2 regions of the Burkholderia theae genome follow, and region 2 is predicted to be linked to the other one. Evidence: riboswitches for the same ligand, from Rfam matches in the RefSeq annotation. Region 2 holds a riboswitch; the other holds the start of a gene.
The links. A riboswitch is a leader RNA that binds a small molecule or an ion and turns the genes downstream of it on or off. The one in region 2 is predicted to bind thiamine pyrophosphate.
Positions count from the first base shown of each region.

Region 1: another riboswitch for thiamine pyrophosphate. It lies ahead of thiC (phosphomethylpyrimidine synthase ThiC); the one in region 2 lies ahead of ACN22W_RS02040 (FAD-dependent oxidoreductase).

Region 1 is NZ_CP183461.1:1,353,207-1,361,233, forward strand. Features, by position in the region: gene arfB (alternative ribosome rescue aminoacyl-tRNA hydrolase ArfB) at 1-287, shown strand, start outside; gene ACN22W_RS06310 (EAL domain-containing protein) at 346-1,626, opposite strand; gene ACN22W_RS06315 (DMT family transporter) at 1,956-2,882, opposite strand; gene ACN22W_RS06320 (hypothetical protein) at 3,008-3,256, opposite strand; gene ACN22W_RS06325 (glycine zipper 2TM domain-containing protein) at 3,447-3,659, opposite strand; gene thiC (phosphomethylpyrimidine synthase ThiC) at 3,893-5,824, opposite strand; TPP riboswitch at 5,949-6,065, opposite strand; gene ACN22W_RS06335 (pentapeptide MXKDX repeat protein) at 6,336-6,608, shown strand; gene ACN22W_RS06340 (cytochrome b/b6 domain-containing protein) at 6,685-7,317, shown strand; gene ACN22W_RS06345 (molybdopterin-dependent oxidoreductase) at 7,347-8,027, shown strand, end outside.
Region 2 is NZ_CP183461.1:423,115-431,141, forward strand. Features, by position in the region: gene ACN22W_RS02025 (MFS transporter) at 1-400, opposite strand, end outside; gene ACN22W_RS02030 (SDR family NAD(P)-dependent oxidoreductase) at 537-1,304, opposite strand; gene ACN22W_RS02035 (ABC transporter ATP-binding protein/permease) at 1,301-3,070, opposite strand; TPP riboswitch at 3,340-3,462, shown strand; gene ACN22W_RS02040 (FAD-dependent oxidoreductase) at 3,688-4,824, shown strand; gene thiS (sulfur carrier protein ThiS) at 4,857-5,054, shown strand; gene ACN22W_RS02050 (thiazole synthase) at 5,093-5,908, shown strand; gene thiE (thiamine phosphate synthase) at 5,905-7,029, shown strand; gene ACN22W_RS02060 (ABC transporter ATP-binding protein) at 7,114-7,935, shown strand; gene mlaE (lipid asymmetry maintenance ABC transporter permease subunit MlaE) at 7,932-8,027, shown strand, end outside.

The DNA.
Region 1 (8,027 bases), 930 kb from region 2:
TCCGTGCATCGTCGCTGCCGCCTGTCATCAAGGAGCGGCTCCTCGCGCTGTCCGACCAGCGCATCACGCGCGACGGCATCGTCGTGATCAAGTCGCAGGAATACCGCACCCAGGAGAAGAACCGCGACGCCGCGCTGGCGCGCCTCGACACGTTGATCGGCAGCGTCGCGTACACGCCGCGCGCACGGGTCGCGACGCGGCCGACGCGCGCGTCGAAGGAACGGCGGCTCGAGCACAAGTCGCGCCGCAGCGTGGTGAAATCGGGACGGGGGAAGGTGGTCGACTGACGCACGGTCGACCGGACGTTCCGCGGGCATCGCGGTCGCGCGCACGCCGCGGCGCCGGCTACCGCATCACGGTGCCCGCGCTGTCGAGCACGAAGTCGACGCAGAACACGACGAGCCGACTCTGCGCGCGGATCGCGACGGCGGCCGTATAACAATCGCGGCCTTCCGTCAGCGAGAAGTGCGGGCCCATCAGCGCGACGCGCCCGGGGGCGGCGATCGCGCGCTGGAAGTACGGGCGCCGCGACCAGTTGCTGTGGGTTTCCGGAAAGAGCGGCGCGAGGCGGGCGACGTTCGGCTGGCCGTCGTCGGACCGCGCACCGATCGACGGCAGGAACTGCTCGCCGATCTCGTCGGTGACGAACACGCGGCGCGCGGCCGGCACCGCGAACACGCGTTGCGCGGCGTCCTGCAGGCTGCCGCTCGCGGAGAACGCGGCCGCGCCGGCGAGCACGAGCCGCTCGATCGCGTCGAAGCCCGGCTGTTCGGCGATGGCCGGCGTGTGCCGGCGGGCGATGAAGCGCTGCCACGCGGCATCGAGCATCGCGGGTGCCGCCGCGCTCGCGTTTGCGATCGACATATCGGGCTGGCCGAACTGGAAGCCCTGCACGAAATCGATGTCGGCCTCCATCAGTGACTGCAACGCGTCGTCGCTTTCGACGCCCTCGGCAAGCACCATTGCGCCGGCCTGGTGCAGCATCGACACGAGGTGATGCATGATGCGCCGATCGTCGGCCGACCCGGTCGAGCGCTCGACCAGCGAACGATCCAGCTTGACGATGTCGGGTCGCGCACGCCACACGCGGTCGAAGTTCGAGAAGCCCGTGCCGAAATCGTCGATCGCGATCAGGAAGTCGCGATGCTGGATCATGTCGATCGTACGGGCGAGCGCGGCTTCGTCGCGTGACGGCTGTTCGACGACTTCCAGCACGATCCGGTTCGGCGTCAGCGCGAAATGCCGGCACAGCGCCTCGACGAACTCGCGCTGCACGAGGCCCGAATCGAGCACGCGCGGCGTCACGTTCAGGAACAGCCAGCCGTCGCCGATGCCCTGCGCGACGAAGTTGGCCGTGTGCAGGCAGCGCGCGAGCCGATCGAGCAGCAGTGCATCGGCGTCGCCGCGTGTCTTGTCGAACAGGGCGGTGGGCGACACCAGCGCACCGTACGCGTCGACGACGCGCAGCAGCGCCTCGTAACCGACGACGCGCTTGTGCGTGATCGACAGCACGGGCTGGAACACGCTGCGCAGCGTCGTGGTGCGATAAGTGGCGAGCCAGCCGCTGGGCGTCGGCGTGAGGCGTTCGAGCAGGGATTCGAGGGATAGGTCGCGGGCGGGCTTCATGTCAACGGTGCCCAGGGGCGAGCGGCGGGGCTACGTCGCGCCGCCACGCTGAAGCCGTCGCACGCGAACGTGGACGCGAAAGAACGTGGGGCATCGTGACCGCCTTCTGCGGATGAGTGTTCGAAGTGTAACTGGAATGCGGCGGCCCGCGTATCAGGGAAATTCCAGACGCACCCGGTGCGCGGCCGCGGCCAGGCCGGCGCCGGCACGCAGCGGGGCTCGGCCGCGTGCGCGCGTCACCGTCAGAAGAATGCCGGCACGCCGGCGAACAGTCTTTGCCCGGCCGCCGGCGCGCACCGTGAGGTGGGCGGCCGCGCGCGCCCGAATCCTCAGGTCGCTTCGCCGCTTCGCGGCCCGAGACCGGGAATCCGCTTGATCGCACCGGTCGCGAGCGCGGTGCCGACGAGCACGATCGCGCAGCCCTCGATCATCACGGCCGTCACGTGTTCGCCGAGGAACAGCGCGCCCCACAGCAGGCCGAACACGGGGATCACGAACGTCACGGTAATCGCACGGGCGGGGCCGACGTGCGCGATCAGGTAGAAGAAGATGAAATATGCGATGCCCGTGCATGCGACGCCGAGGCTGAGCACGGCGCCCCATGCGTGCGCACTGACCGGCGCGGCCGGCCAGGTGGCGATCGCGAACGGCAGCAGCAGGATGGTCGAGCCGATCATGCTGCCGGCCGCGTTGACGAGCGGATCGACGCCGCTGAGTTTGCGCTTCGTGTAATTGGCCGCGATGCCGTACAGCAGTGTCGCGCCGAGCGCGGCGGCGGCGGCGAGCGCGGTCGCGCTGGCGCCCGTGTCGCCGTGCGCATTCGCGATCTGGTTCCACACGAGCGTGAGCACGCCGGCAAAACCGATCACGAGGCCGAGCGCGCGCGGCAGCGACAGCTTGTCCTTCAGCCACAGGTACGCCACGAGCGCGCCCCAGAGCGGCGTCGTCGCGTTGATCACCGACGTCAGGCCGGCCGACAGCGTCAGTTCGGCGAACGCGAACAGGCAGAACGGAATACCCGAGTTCAGCGCGCCGACGACGAACAACGGCCACGCATGACGACGCAGCCGGGCGCCGAGATCGGCGGGTTTGAAGCGCGTCAGCGCGAAGCCCGTGAGAAACAGCGCGCCGATGCCCACGCGCAGCGCCATCAGCGGCGCGACGCCGAAATCGACGACGCCGACCCGGATGAACAGGAACGACGCGCCCCACAGGGCAGCGAGCACGGTCAGCAGAATGGCGTTCTTGGGCGACATCGATCGAGGGGGCGGAGGAGGACGGGATGCGGAGAATCTTACACCCCGTTACCTCGCCGTCGTTTCACGATTCGATGAAACGACAAGAAACGGAAATTTCGCCGTCTGGCGGCGGCGCGGCCCGCTCAGTGATGGCGCCAGCCGCCGCGTCCGCCGAAGCCGAAATTGAGCGATAGCGCCGGTCCCCAATAACCGCCCCACGCGGGCGCATACGCAGGCGCCGGGTAGTAGTAGACGGGGCCCGGATCGGCGTACACGGGCGCCGGCTGCACCGGTGCGGCCGTGTAATAGCCGCCAGGATAATAACCGTACGGGTAGTAGCAACCGGCGAGCGTCGCGCAGGCGAGCGCCGCGGCGACGAAGGTCCTGTTCATGATGTCTCTCCGGCGGAGCCGGCAATCGGCAGATGCTTAAGCTTAGGCCGCGCACCGATGACACGGTGTGCAAAACGGTAACGGATCATTTCCGGGCGCGCTGTCGCGCGCATCGCGGCGCCGCATGCGAAAACGGCGCTTCCGCGCCGCGGAAACGCCGTCCGGCCGACTGTCGCGGCGCGTGGCCGCCTTACTTGCCGACCTGGTTACCGATGATGCCGCCGGCCGCCGCGCCGCCCAGCGTCGACAGCGCACTGCCGCCGATCGCCGCGCCGGCTACGCCGCCGACACCCGCACCGATTGCCGTGTCACGCTGGCGCCTCGACATCGAATCGCAGGCCGACAAACTGGCCACCGTCGCAACGAGGAGCGCACATACCCCAATACGCCGAATCGAGTTCATGATCGTTGTCCTTGTGGTAGTGAATGGAGGACGCGCGACCGGTTGGCGGCCACGCATGAACCCAATCTACGCGCCGCCCCGCGACGCTGCTGTAAGGACTTGTTAAGGCGCTCGCGGTTTCGTAATCAATTGTTTCCCGTGGGTGCGCAGGCACGCGACATGCGCAAAAAAGCCCGCTCGAGAGCGGGCTTCGTGCATCGCGATGCGTTTCCGGTGTGGATCGCCGCGTTCGCTTACTGACGGTGATAGATCTCGGCGCCGGTCTTGACGAACTCGACCGCCTTGACTTCCATCCCCTTCTTCAGCGCTTCGGATTCCGACACACCTTGCTGCGCGGCGAATTCACGCACGTCCTGCGTGATCTTCATCGAGCAGAAGTGCGGGCCGCACATCGAGCAGAAGTGCGCGACCTTCGCCGAATCCTTCGGCAGCGTCTCGTCGTGGAATTCGCGCGCCTTGTCCGGATCGAGACCGATGTTGAACTGGTCTTCCCAGCGGAACTCGAAACGCGCCTTCGACAGCGCGTTGTCGCGCACCTGTGCGCCCGGGTGACCCTTCGCGAGGTCGGCGGCGTGCGCGGCGAGCTTGTACGTGATGATGCCTTCCTTCACGTCGTCCTTGTTCGGCAGGCCGAGGTGCTCCTTCGGCGTCACGTAGCACAGCATCGCGGTGCCGAACCAGCCGATCATCGCGGCGCCGATACCCGACGTGATGTGGTCGTAGCCCGGCGCGATGTCGGTCGTCAGCGGCCCGAGCGTGTAGAACGGCGCTTCCTTGCACCAGTCGAGCTGGAGATCCATGTTCTCCTTGATCAACTGCATCGGCACGTGGCCGGGGCCTTCGATCATCACCTGCACGTCGTGCTTCCACGCGATCTGCGTGAGTTCGCCGAGCGTCTTCAGTTCGCCGAGCTGCGCTTCGTCGTTCGCGTCGTAGATCGAGCCGGGACGCAGGCCGTCGCCGAGCGAGAAGCTCACGTCGTACGCCTTCATGATCTCGCAGATCTCTTCGAAGTGTTCGTACAGGAAGCTTTCCTTGTGATGCGCGAGGCACCACTTCGCCATGATCGAGCCGCCGCGCGACACGATGCCGGTCATCCGGTTCGCGGTGAGCGGCACGTACTGCAGGCGCACGCCCGCGTGGATCGTGAAGTAGTCGACACCTTGCTCGGCCTGTTCGATCAGCGTGTCGCGGAAGATTTCCCAGGTCAGGTCCTCGGCCTTGCCGTTGACCTTTTCCAGTGCCTGGTAGATCGGCACCGTGCCGATCGGCACTGGGCTGTTGCGGATGATCCACTCGCGCGTTTCATGGATGTGCTTGCCGGTCGACAGATCCATCACCGTGTCGCCGCCCCAGCGGATCGCCCACGTCATCTTGTCGACTTCCTCGCCGATCGACGACGTGACGGCCGAGTTGCCGATGTTCGCGTTGATCTTCACGAGGAAGTTGCGGCCGATGATCATCGGCTCGGATTCCGGGTGGTTGATGTTCGCGGGGATGATCGCGCGGCCGCGTGCGATTTCGTCGCGCACGAATTCGGGCGTGATCTCGGCCAGCGCGTTCGCGCCGAAGGCCGCGGCGCCGAACGCCTGGCCCGGGTGCTGGCGGCCCATCATCGCGGCGAGCTTCGCGCCGTTCGGGCCGCTCGACTTCAGGCTCTCGAGGTACTCGGCGCGGCGCTGGTTCTCGCGGATCGCGATGTATTCCATTTCCGGCGTGATGATGCCCTGGCGCGCGTAGTGCATCTGCGTGACGTTCTTGCCGGCCTGTGCGCGGCGCGGGTTGCGGTGCAGGCCCGGGAAACGCAGGTCGGCGGTGGCCGGGTCGGCCGCGCGCTCGAGGCCGTAGCGGCTCGACAGGCCGGAGAGCACTTCGGTGTCGCCGCGTGCTTCGATCCAGCCCTGGCGCAGCGCGGGCAGGCCCGCGCGGATGTCGATCGTGGCTTCCGGATCGGTGTAGGGGCCCGACGTGTCGTACACGTAGATCGGCGGATTCTTTTCGCCGCCGAAGCCGGTGGGCGTGTCGGCCTGCGTGATTTCGCGCATCGGCACGCGGATGTCGGGCTGCGAGCCGGTTACATAAACCTTTCGCGAATTCGGCAGCGGCGCGACAGCGGCGGCGTCGACATGAGCGTCGGCGGACAGAAACTTCGGATTGGCGTTCATGCAATCTCCTGTGTGAGCGCCGGACAGGCGCGTCGGCGCTTGCCCGGAGCCCTTGACGTATGTGGGGCTCGAGCTAAGCAGGAGACGAGGCTTGGTGAGGCGGCGGATTTCGTCAGAAGGATGGCGGCGAAATCCGTACGCTTCCCTGCGCTGGCATTATCCAGATCAGGTTCAAAGGGTATTTCTCACCCGCAATGCCGGTTGTTTGACCGAACGCATTGCAGGACCCCCGCGTTAGCAAGGGCACACGATACACCGGGTTTGCGGCGGTTTCAACCGGGCGTAGAGTGGTTATCCCGGTGCAGCCGCAACATGGCGGGCGGCGCGGCAGGCCGGGTGCACCGCAGCACATGCCTTTGCCGTTCGGTCCGGCACCCCGATCGGCGGCGGCCGAGCGGCGCAGCATGACGGGTTGTCCGGCCGGCATAAAAAATATTTTCAGAGCGGCTGTCATTTCCCGCGACGTCGTCCGTCTATTCGGCTCCTTAAACCCATGTTTCGGAGAGATGTCATGAAAAACGTACTGATTGCCGCTTGCGTCGCCGCTCTTGCCACGATCGCAACGGGCGCCTATGCGCAGAACGATGCGATGTCGAAGGACGGCACGTCGATGTCGAAGGACGCGATGGGCCACGACGCGATGGCGAAGGATGGCGCGATGAAGAAGGACGGCATGAAGAAGCACGCGATGAAGAAGGACGCCATGAAGAAAGACGCGATGGGCCACGACGCGATGTCGAAGGGCGACGCGATGAAGAAGGACGCAATGAGCCCGTCGAACTGACGGATGCGCGCGGGGCGCGGCCAGCCGGCTGCACGCGCGCATCGCGTCCCGTCGCAGCACCCCTGGAGTCTTCATCATGCAAACCGTTCCCGCAACGGATCGCGCGCCCGCGACGCCACCCGCGCGCCCGATCCATCCGCCGTGGGTGCGCGTGAGCCACTGGCTCAACGCGCTCGCGGCGATCCTGATGGCGCTGTCCGGCTGGCGCATCTACGACGCGTCGCCAATCTATCCGTCGTTCACGTTTGCGCACGGCATCACGATCGGCGGCTGGCTCGGCGGCGCGCTGCAATGGCATTTCGCGGCGATGTGGCTGCTGGTCGCCAACGGGCTGTTCTACCTCGTGATGTCGATCGCGACGGGGCGCTTCGCGCGCAAGATGCTGCCCGTCACGCCGGCGTCCGTGTGGCGCGACGTGCGCGCCGCGCTGGGCGGGCGGCTGTCGCACAACGACCTGAGCGTCTACAACGCGGTGCAGCGTGCCGCGTACCTGACCGCGATCGTCGATCTCGTCGTGCTGGTGCTGTCGGGGCTCACGATCTGGAAGTCCGTGCAATTCCCGCTGCTGCGCGAACTGTTCGGCGGCTATGACAACGCACGCGTCGTGCATTTCTGGGCGATGTCGCTGCTCGTCGCATTCTTTGTCGTCCACGTCGCGATGGCGCTGCTGGTGCCGCGCTCGTTGCTCGCGATGCTGCGCGGCCGCTGACCCGCAAGCCGCGGGCGAAGGAAATCATCATGTCGGAATCCGAAAACAGGCGTGGCGAGCCGCGCTGGACGCTCGACCGGAAGTCGCTCGAACTCGATGTGCGCCGCGAGCTCGAGATGCCGTCGCGGCGCCTCTTCAACCGGCGCGTGCTGACGCTCGGTGGCCTGACGATGCTCACCGGCTGCACGCTGCAGGACGACGCATCGGTCAACACGTTCCTCGAGACAGTATCGCGCATGAACGATCGTGTGCAGGCCTGGCTGTTCAGCGGCGAACGGCTCGCGCCGACCTACACCGAAGCCGACATTACGCGACCGTTCCCGTTCAACGCGTTCTACGCGATCGACGACGTGCCGCACGTCGATGCGTCGACGTATCGGCTCGTGCTGTCCGGCCGCGTGACGGGCAAGCGCGTGTGGACGCTCGACGAGCTGTATGCGCTGCCGCACGCGGAACAGATCACGCGGCATATCTGCGTGGAAGGGTGGAGTGCGATCGGCCGCTGGGGCGGCACGCCGTTCGGCGCGTTTCTCGCGCGCGTCGGTGCCGACACACGGGCGAAATACGTCGGCTTCAAGTGCGCGGACGATTACTACGAGAGCATCGACATGCCGACCGCGCTGCATCCGCAGACGCTGCTCGCGTTCGACTACGACGGCCAGCGGCTGCCGCCGGAATTCGGCTTCCCGATGAAGCTGCGGATGCCGACC
Region 2 (8,027 bases):
GGATCGTCTCGGCCATCATGATCGTCACGACCGACCATTCGCCGCCGAAGCCGAAGCCCTGCAGCGTGCGCGTCGCAAGGAGCTGCCAGAACGAGTGCGTGAAACCGGACAGGCACGTAAACAGTGCGAACGTCGCGATCGTCCATTGCAGCACACGCACGCGGCCGTAGCGGTCGGCGAGGATGCCGGCGACCCAGCCGCCGATCGCCGACGAGATCAGCGAACTCGTCGCGATCATCCCGGCCTCGCTCTTCGACATGCCCCAGGTCGCGATCAGCGTCGGAATCAGGAACGAATAGATCATGAAATCGAACGCATCGACCGCGTAGCCGCCGAATCCGGCGTACAGCGTCTTGCGCTCGCGCGACGACAATTCGTTGAACCACTGGAATGCCTGCATGCTTGCCGTCCCCTCTTGTCTCGTCTCGCGCTGCCGCGTGGCGGTTATTTTACGGTCGCGATGGGGCCGGCCAAAAAAAGGCCGATGCGGGTTCGTGCAGGAAAACGGGGAGGCGGGAAGGAAGGGAGACGCCGCGTCAGAGCGTCAGGCCGCCGTCGATGTGGACGACCTGGCCGGTAATCTGCCGCGCCGCGTCCGACAGCAGGAACGCGATCAATGCGGCAACGTCGTCGGGTTCGGCGATCCGGCCGAGCGGGGTCGCCTGTTCGGCCTGCGCCCACGCGGCGGCGTTGCCGTCGCTCGGCCCGTGATCCTTGCGTGTGAAGCCCGGCGCGACTGCGTTGACGGTGATGCCATGCGCGGCGAATTCGACCGCCGCGGTGCGCACGAGCGATTCGAGCGCGGCCTTTGCGGCGGCGGTCGCCGCGAACGGCGCATCGGCGCGGTAGCGGTGCGCGACGAACGAACTGACCGCGACGATCCGCGGCGCGGCCGACGCTTCGAGCAGCGGCCGTGCGCGACCCGCGAGCGCGGAAAATGCGCCGGGCATCGCCGCGAAGGCGGATGCGAGCGTGTCCGCGGAAAGATCGGAAAAGGCCTGCCGCGCGGCGAAGCCGGCGTTCGCGACGAGCTGGTCGAGCCCGCCGAAGTGCGTGGCAGTCGCATCGACGAGCGTGGCCGCGACGGCCGGTGCGGCGAGATCGCCGGTAAGCGTGATGCACTTCGCGCCGGCCGCCGTGCAGGCGCGCGCGACTTCGGCGAGCCGGGCCCGCGCTGCCTCGTCGGCGCCGCGCGCGTGCAGCGCCAGCGCGATGCCGGGCGCCGCGAGCCGCCGCGCGAGTGCCGCGCCGATCCCCGAACCTGCGCCGGTGATCAGTGCGATGCGCGCGGCGCGTGCACTCACGCCGCGACCTTGTCGCTGTTGTTCACGCGTTCGACGTGGATCGTGCCACCATGGAACGCGGCCAGCGATTCGCGGTGCGCGATGCTGACGATCGCGGCCTTCGGCAGCCGTTCGGCGAACAGGTGGTAGAGGCGTGCCTCGTTGTCGGCGTCGAGCGCGCTGGTGGCTTCGTCGAGGAACAGGAAGTCGGGCTTGTGCAGCAGCACGCGCGCGCCGGCCAGGCGCTGCTGTTCGCCCGGCGACAGCACGCGGGTCCAGTGCGCGGTCTCGTCGAGGCGCTCGACGTAATCCTCGAGGCGGCATGCGCGCAGCGCGTCGCGGCAGGCGTCGTCGCTGAACGTGTCGGGCGTCGCCGGATAGGTGAGCGCGGCCTTCAGCGTGCCGATCGGCAAATAGCTCGTTTGCGGCACGAACATCATCCGCGCGCCGACCGGCGCGTCGATCGCGCCGTCGCCGAACGGCCACAGGCCCGCGAGCGCACGCATGAACGTGCTCTTGCCGGAACCCGACTTGCCGATCACGAGCCAGCGCGAGCCGGGCTCGATCGTGACGCTGCCGATGTTCGCGAGCGCGTTGCCGTTCGGCAGCGCAAGCTTGAGCGACGACGTCGACAGTTTCGCGCCGTCGATGTAGTGCAGGTTGATGCCGCCGTGCTCGGTCGCGGGCGACAGGCTTTCCTTCAGGTGCGACGTGCCCATCACGCGCTTGAATTCGCGCAGACGGTTGACGGTGGCGCGCCATTCGACAAGCGTCGAGTAGCTGTTGATGAACCACGAGAACGAATCGCTGACGGTGCCGAACGCGGACGAGATCTGCATCAGCACGCCGAACGAGAACGCGCCCGCGAAATAACGCGGCGCGGCGACGACGAGCGGGAAGATGATCGCGATCTGCCCGTAGAAGCTCAGCACGAACGTGAGCCGCTTCGTGTACTTCATCACGCGCCACCAGTTGTCGCGGATGCGCGAGAAGAGGCCCTGCGCGTTGCCGGTCTCGGTTTTCTCGCCGTCGTAGAACGCGATCTGCTCGGCGTTCTCGCGCACGCGGATCAGCCCGAAGCGGAAATCGGCCTCGACGCGCTGCTGCTGGTAGTTGATCGACACGAGCGGATGGCCGACCTTCTGGATGATCAGCGAGCCGACCACCGCGTACAGCGCGGCCGCCCACACCATATAGCCCGGAATCGAGATCGGCGTGGCGCCGAGCGTGAGTGTCAGCGCGCCGGCGAGCGACCACAGGATCGTGATGAACGACACGAGCGTGACGACCGTCGACAGCAGGTCGAGCGACAGCGCGAGCGTCGTGGTCGAGAACGACTGGAGGTCGTCGGTGATCCGCTGGTCGGGGTTGTCGGCGAGGCGGTCACGCTCGATCCGGTAGAACGCGCGATCGCCGAGCCACTGGCCGAGGAAGCGGTCGGTGAGCCACTGGCGCCAGCGGAAGCCGAGCATCTGCCGCAGGTAGCGGCCATACACGGCGAGGATGATGAACGCGAACGCGAGCACGGAGAACTGCATCAGCAGGTTCGGGAAGTCGTGGACGTCCTTCGACTGCAGCGCGTTGTAGAACTCGGCGTTCCACTTGTTCAGGCGGACGTTGATCCACACCACGCAGAGATTGATCGCGATGATCGTGACCAGCAGTCCCCACGCGATTTTCCATTCGGACGATACCCAGTAGGGCTTGATGAGGCTCCACGCGGATACCGGGCGCTCGTCCTGTGGCGCGTCGGAGGCGGAGCGGACGGGATCGATCGATTGGGTCATGTGCTTCCTGATGAGTAGCCGGCACGCGGGCCGGGCGAAGCCGGGCGCGCGCCGCGATACGGCATGCCGGGGCGCGGCGCCGACTGACGGCGGGCGCACGGATGGTCGCCCGCGCGTCTTAAACGGCACTTAAGGGCCGGCGGTGACGCGGCAACCGGCCGCTCGCGCGGCCGGCCTGCGGGCATTGTGCCAGAGCGGCGCGGCACGACGGCGAATTTGCCGCATGGGGACAGTTTGCGGCGCTTTCCGCTTTTATGGTCTAATGGCCGACGACGAAACAGGGGTGCTTCGTGCGCGGCCGGCGGATGTTCCAGGCGGCGCAGCGAGGCTGAGAAAGACCCTTCGCACCCGATCCGGGTAATACCGGCGAGGGAAGTTTCTGATCCCGCCGGGCCGCGCTGGCCGCCATCCCACATGGTCAGCGCCCGAGTCCCGCCCGGCCGGCCTTTGCTGCCGGTTTCGTCCTTTTGGGTACGCGCATTGCGCGTTACGGAAGGAATGATGACCGCACAATCTTCAGTCTTTTGCATGGCTCCCGGCCCGATGTCGCGTGCGTTCGCACGGGACGGCGCGTGCGCGTCGACGTTCGTCGTGCGCGCTCGCGCGGAGGGGGTGCGATGAACGTTCCCGATTCACGGCCGGATTTCGCGGTGCTCGGCGGCGGCCTCGTCGGCCGCCTGATCGCATGGCGGCTCGCGGGCGACGGGTTTCGCGTCGCGCTCTACGAGCGTGGCGGCCCGGATGGCGAGCAGTCGGCCGCGTGGATCGCGGCCGCGATGCTCGCGCCGCTCGCGGAAGCGGCGAGCGCGGAGCTGCTGATCACCGAGCTCGGCGCCGCGTCGCTCGCGCGCTGGCCGCAATGGCTCGCGGAGCTGCCCGAACCCGTCTTCTTCCAGCATCACGGCACGCTCGTCGTCTGGCATCAGGCGGACCGCGCGGAGGCGCCGCTGTTCGAGCGGCGCGTGCGCGCGAACGCGCCGGCCGACCTGTTCGACGGCGGCTTCGTGACGCTCGCCGGCGCGCAGGTCGATGCGGCCGAGCCCGCGCTCGCGGGCCGCTTCGCGCGCGGGCTGCTGCTGCCGCGCGAAGGCCAGCTCGACAATCGCCAGGCGCTGCGTGCGCTCGCCGCGGGTCTCGTCGAGCGCGGCGTCGACCTGCACTGGCACGTCACGATCGACGACGCGCACCTGCCCGACGCGCATTTCACGATCGATTGCCGCGGGCTCGGCGCGAAACCCGCGCTGCCCGCGCTGCGCGGCATCCGCGGCGAAGTCGCGCGCGTGCATGCGCCCGGTATCGGGCTCACGCGGCCCGTGCGGCTGCTGCATCCGCGCTATCCGCTGTACATCGCGCCGAAACAGGACGATCTCTATGTGATCGGCGCGACCGAGGTGGAGGGCGAGGACATGTCGCCCGTCAGCGTGCGCTCCGCGCTCGAACTGCTGAGCGCGGCATTCTCCGTGCATCCGGCGTTCGGCGAGGCGCGCATCCTCGAACTCAATGCGCACTGCCGGCCGACGCTGCCCGACCATCGCCCCGCGGTGATCTGGGACGGCGCGTCGACGCTGGCCGTCAACGGCCTGTACCGGCACGGCTTCATGATCGCGCCGGAAGTCGCGCACGCGGCGGTCGCATGCGCCGAAGCCGCGCTCGGCGGCGCGTTCGGCGATGCCGACGCGTTCGCCGCCTGGCGTGACGCCGCGCGCTGGCCGACGCTCCTTCATCACCGCAACGACGCGCGCCAGCCGGCCTGACGCGCGCCGCCGACCGAATCCGACGAAGCCTCATGGATATCCAGATCAACCAACAGACCCTGACGCTGCCCGACGGCGCGACGGTGGCCGACGCGCTCGCCGCGTACGGCGCGCGCCCGCCGTACGCGGTCGCGCTGAACGGCAACTTCGTCGCGCGCACGCAGCATGCGGCGCGCGCGCTCGCGGCGGGCGACAAGCTCGACGTCGTGCACCCCGTCGCGGGCGGCTGAGCGCCGCCGGTTCGTCCCCGCTCTTCCAGGAAAACGACATGACGTCCCTCACATCCGCCGACGCGCTGACGCTGTACGGCGAAACCTTCGCAAGCCGCGTGCTGCTCGGCACGTCGCGCTACCCGTCGCTGCAGTCGCTGTCCGATTCGATCGCCGCGTCGCGGCCGGGGATGGTGACGGTCGCGCTGCGCCGCCAGATGACGGGCGGCACGGCCGAAGCCGGTTTCTTCGACCTGCTCAAGCGCCACGCGGTGCCGCTGTTGCCGAACACGGCCGGCTGCCAGACCGTCGCCGAGGCCGTGACGACCGCGCACATGGCGCGCGAGGTGTTCGGCACCGACTGGATCAAGCTCGAGCTGATCGGCGACGACTACACGCTGCAGCCCGACCCGGTCGGGCTGATCGAGGCCGCCGCGCAGCTGGTCAAGGACGGTTTCAAGGTGCTGCCGTACTGCACCGAGGATCTCGTGATCGGCCGGCGCCTGCTCGACGTCGGCTGCGAGGCGCTGATGCCGTGGGGCGCGCCGATCGGCACGGGCAAGGGCGTCGTGAACCCGTACGGCTTGCGCGTGCTGCGCGAGCGGCTGCCCGACGTGCCGCTGATCGTCGACGCGGGGCTCGGCGTGCCGTCGCACGCGTGCCAGGTGATGGAGTGGGGCTTCGACGGCGTGTTGTTGAACACCGCCGTGTCGCAGGCCACGCACCCCGAGATCATGGCGCGCGCCTTCGCGCAGGGCGTCGAGGCCGGCCGTGCCGCGTATCTCGCCGGGCCGATGGACGCGCGCGAGACCGCGCATGCGAGTACGCCGGTCGTCGGGATGCCGTTCTGGCATCAGGACGGGGGCGGCGCATGAGCGCGCGGTTTGCCGATGCCTTCTGGCCGCCGGCCGACGAGCTGGCCGAAGCGGCCGAACGGATTCGCGCACGGCTCGGCGACTGGCCGCGCGACGCGGCGCCGTGGCGGCTCTGCGTGGCGGTGCCCGACGCGCCGGCCGACGGCGACGTGCTGATCGTGTCGGCCGGCGACCGCATCGCGCAGACGCGTGCGTCGGCCGTCTCGCGGCCCGCGTCGCCGGACGCGGTTGCGATCGGATTCGACGAGCAGGGTGCGGTGCTGCACGCGGCGGGCGTGCGCTACGCGCTCGAAGCCGCGCATCCGCTGGCGGACGACTGGATCGCGGCGCTCGCCGCATTCCTCGATTGCGGCTTCGCACCGGTCGACGCGCTGGTGCTCGCGCTGGCGTGGCGCGACGGCGACGAGACCCGCGCCGCCGACGCCTGGCCGGCCGATGCCGCGCGGTTCCCGCGCGTCGCCGGGTTGCCGGCCGCGCCCGAGCCCGCGTTCGCGCCGTGCCCCGCGCAGCTCGGCCTCTATCCGGTCGTGCCGGATGCCGAATGGGTCGAGCGCGTGCTCGATTGCGGCGTGCGGACCGTGCAACTGCGCGTGAAAGGCGCGGCGCCGGACGCATTGCGCCGGGAAATCGCGCGTGCGGTCGCGGCCGGGCGTCGTTATCCCGATGCATGTGTGTTCATCAACGATCACTGGCAGATCGCTGCAGATGAAGGTGCGTACGGCGTTCATCTGGGCCAGGAGGATCTCGAAACGGCCGATCTGGCCGCGATCGCCCGCGCGGGCCTGCGGCTCGGACTTTCGAGCCATGGTTATTACGAGATGTTGCGCGCGCTGCACGAGCGCCCGAGCTACCTTGCGCTCGGCCCCGTGTACGCGACCGCGACCAAGGCCGTCGCCGCGCCGCCGCAGGGCCTCGCGCGGATTGCCCGCTACGCGCGCTTCGCGGGGGCGCGGGCGCCACTCGTCGCGATCGGCGGGGTGGGGCTCGACGCGCTGCCGGCCGTGCTGGCGACGGGCGTCGGCAGTGTCGCGGTGGTCAGCGCGGTCACGGGCGCGGCCGACTATCGGGCCGCGCTTATTGCGCTGCAGCAATGTTTTGCCGGACAATTTGACAATCATTGACCGCAGGGCCCGGAACGGCGTCACGACATCATTCCAAGGCAGGCCCTATAATTCGGCGTTCTGCGTAAAAGGACTGTCCGCTCCGTGAGCCCCACTCCTCCCGAGACATTGCTGGAACTTCGCGACGTCGACTTCGGCTACGGCGACCGCCTCGTCCTGTCCAACCTGAACCTGCGCTTCGGGCGCGGGCAGGTGGTCGCGGTCATGGGCGGGTCGGGTTGCGGCAAGACGACCGTGCTGCGCCTGATCGGCGGCCTTGTGCGCGCGCGCCGCGGCCAGGTGCTGTTCGACGGCGCCGATGTCGGCGCGCAAACGCGCGACGGCCTGTACGCGCTGCGCCGCAAGATGGGCATGCTGTTCCAGTTCGGCGCGTTGTTCACCGACATGTCGGTGTTCGAGAACGTCGCGTTCGCGTTGCGCGAGCACACCGATCTGCCCGAAGACCTGATCCGCGACCTCGTGCTGATGAAGCTCAATGCGGTCGGGTTGCGCGGCGCGCGCGACCTGATGCCGTCCGAGGTATCGGGCGGGATGGCGCGCCGTATCGCGCTCGCACGCGCGATCGCGCTCGATCCGCAGCTCATCATGTACGACGAGCCGTTCGCGGGCCTCGATCCGATTTCGCTCGGCATTACCGCGAACCTGATCCGCACGCTGAACCAGGCGCTCGGCGCGACGTCGATCCTCGTCACGCACGACGTGCCGGAATCGTTCGCGATTGCCGACTACGTGTATTTTCTGGCCAACGGCGGCGTGCTCGCGCAGGGTACGCCCGACGAGCTGCGTGCGTCGACCGATCCGAGCGTGCGGCAGTTCATCGACGGCGCGCCGGACGGCCCCTTCAAATTTCATTACACGAGCCCGCCGCTCGCAGCGGATTTCGGGCTCGGCGGAGGGCGCGCATGATCAGCGCGATCGGACGTTACGTCATCGACGGCCTCGGGCGCGCGGGCTACGGCACGCGCCTGTTCGTGCGCCTCGTGCTGGAATTCTTCCCG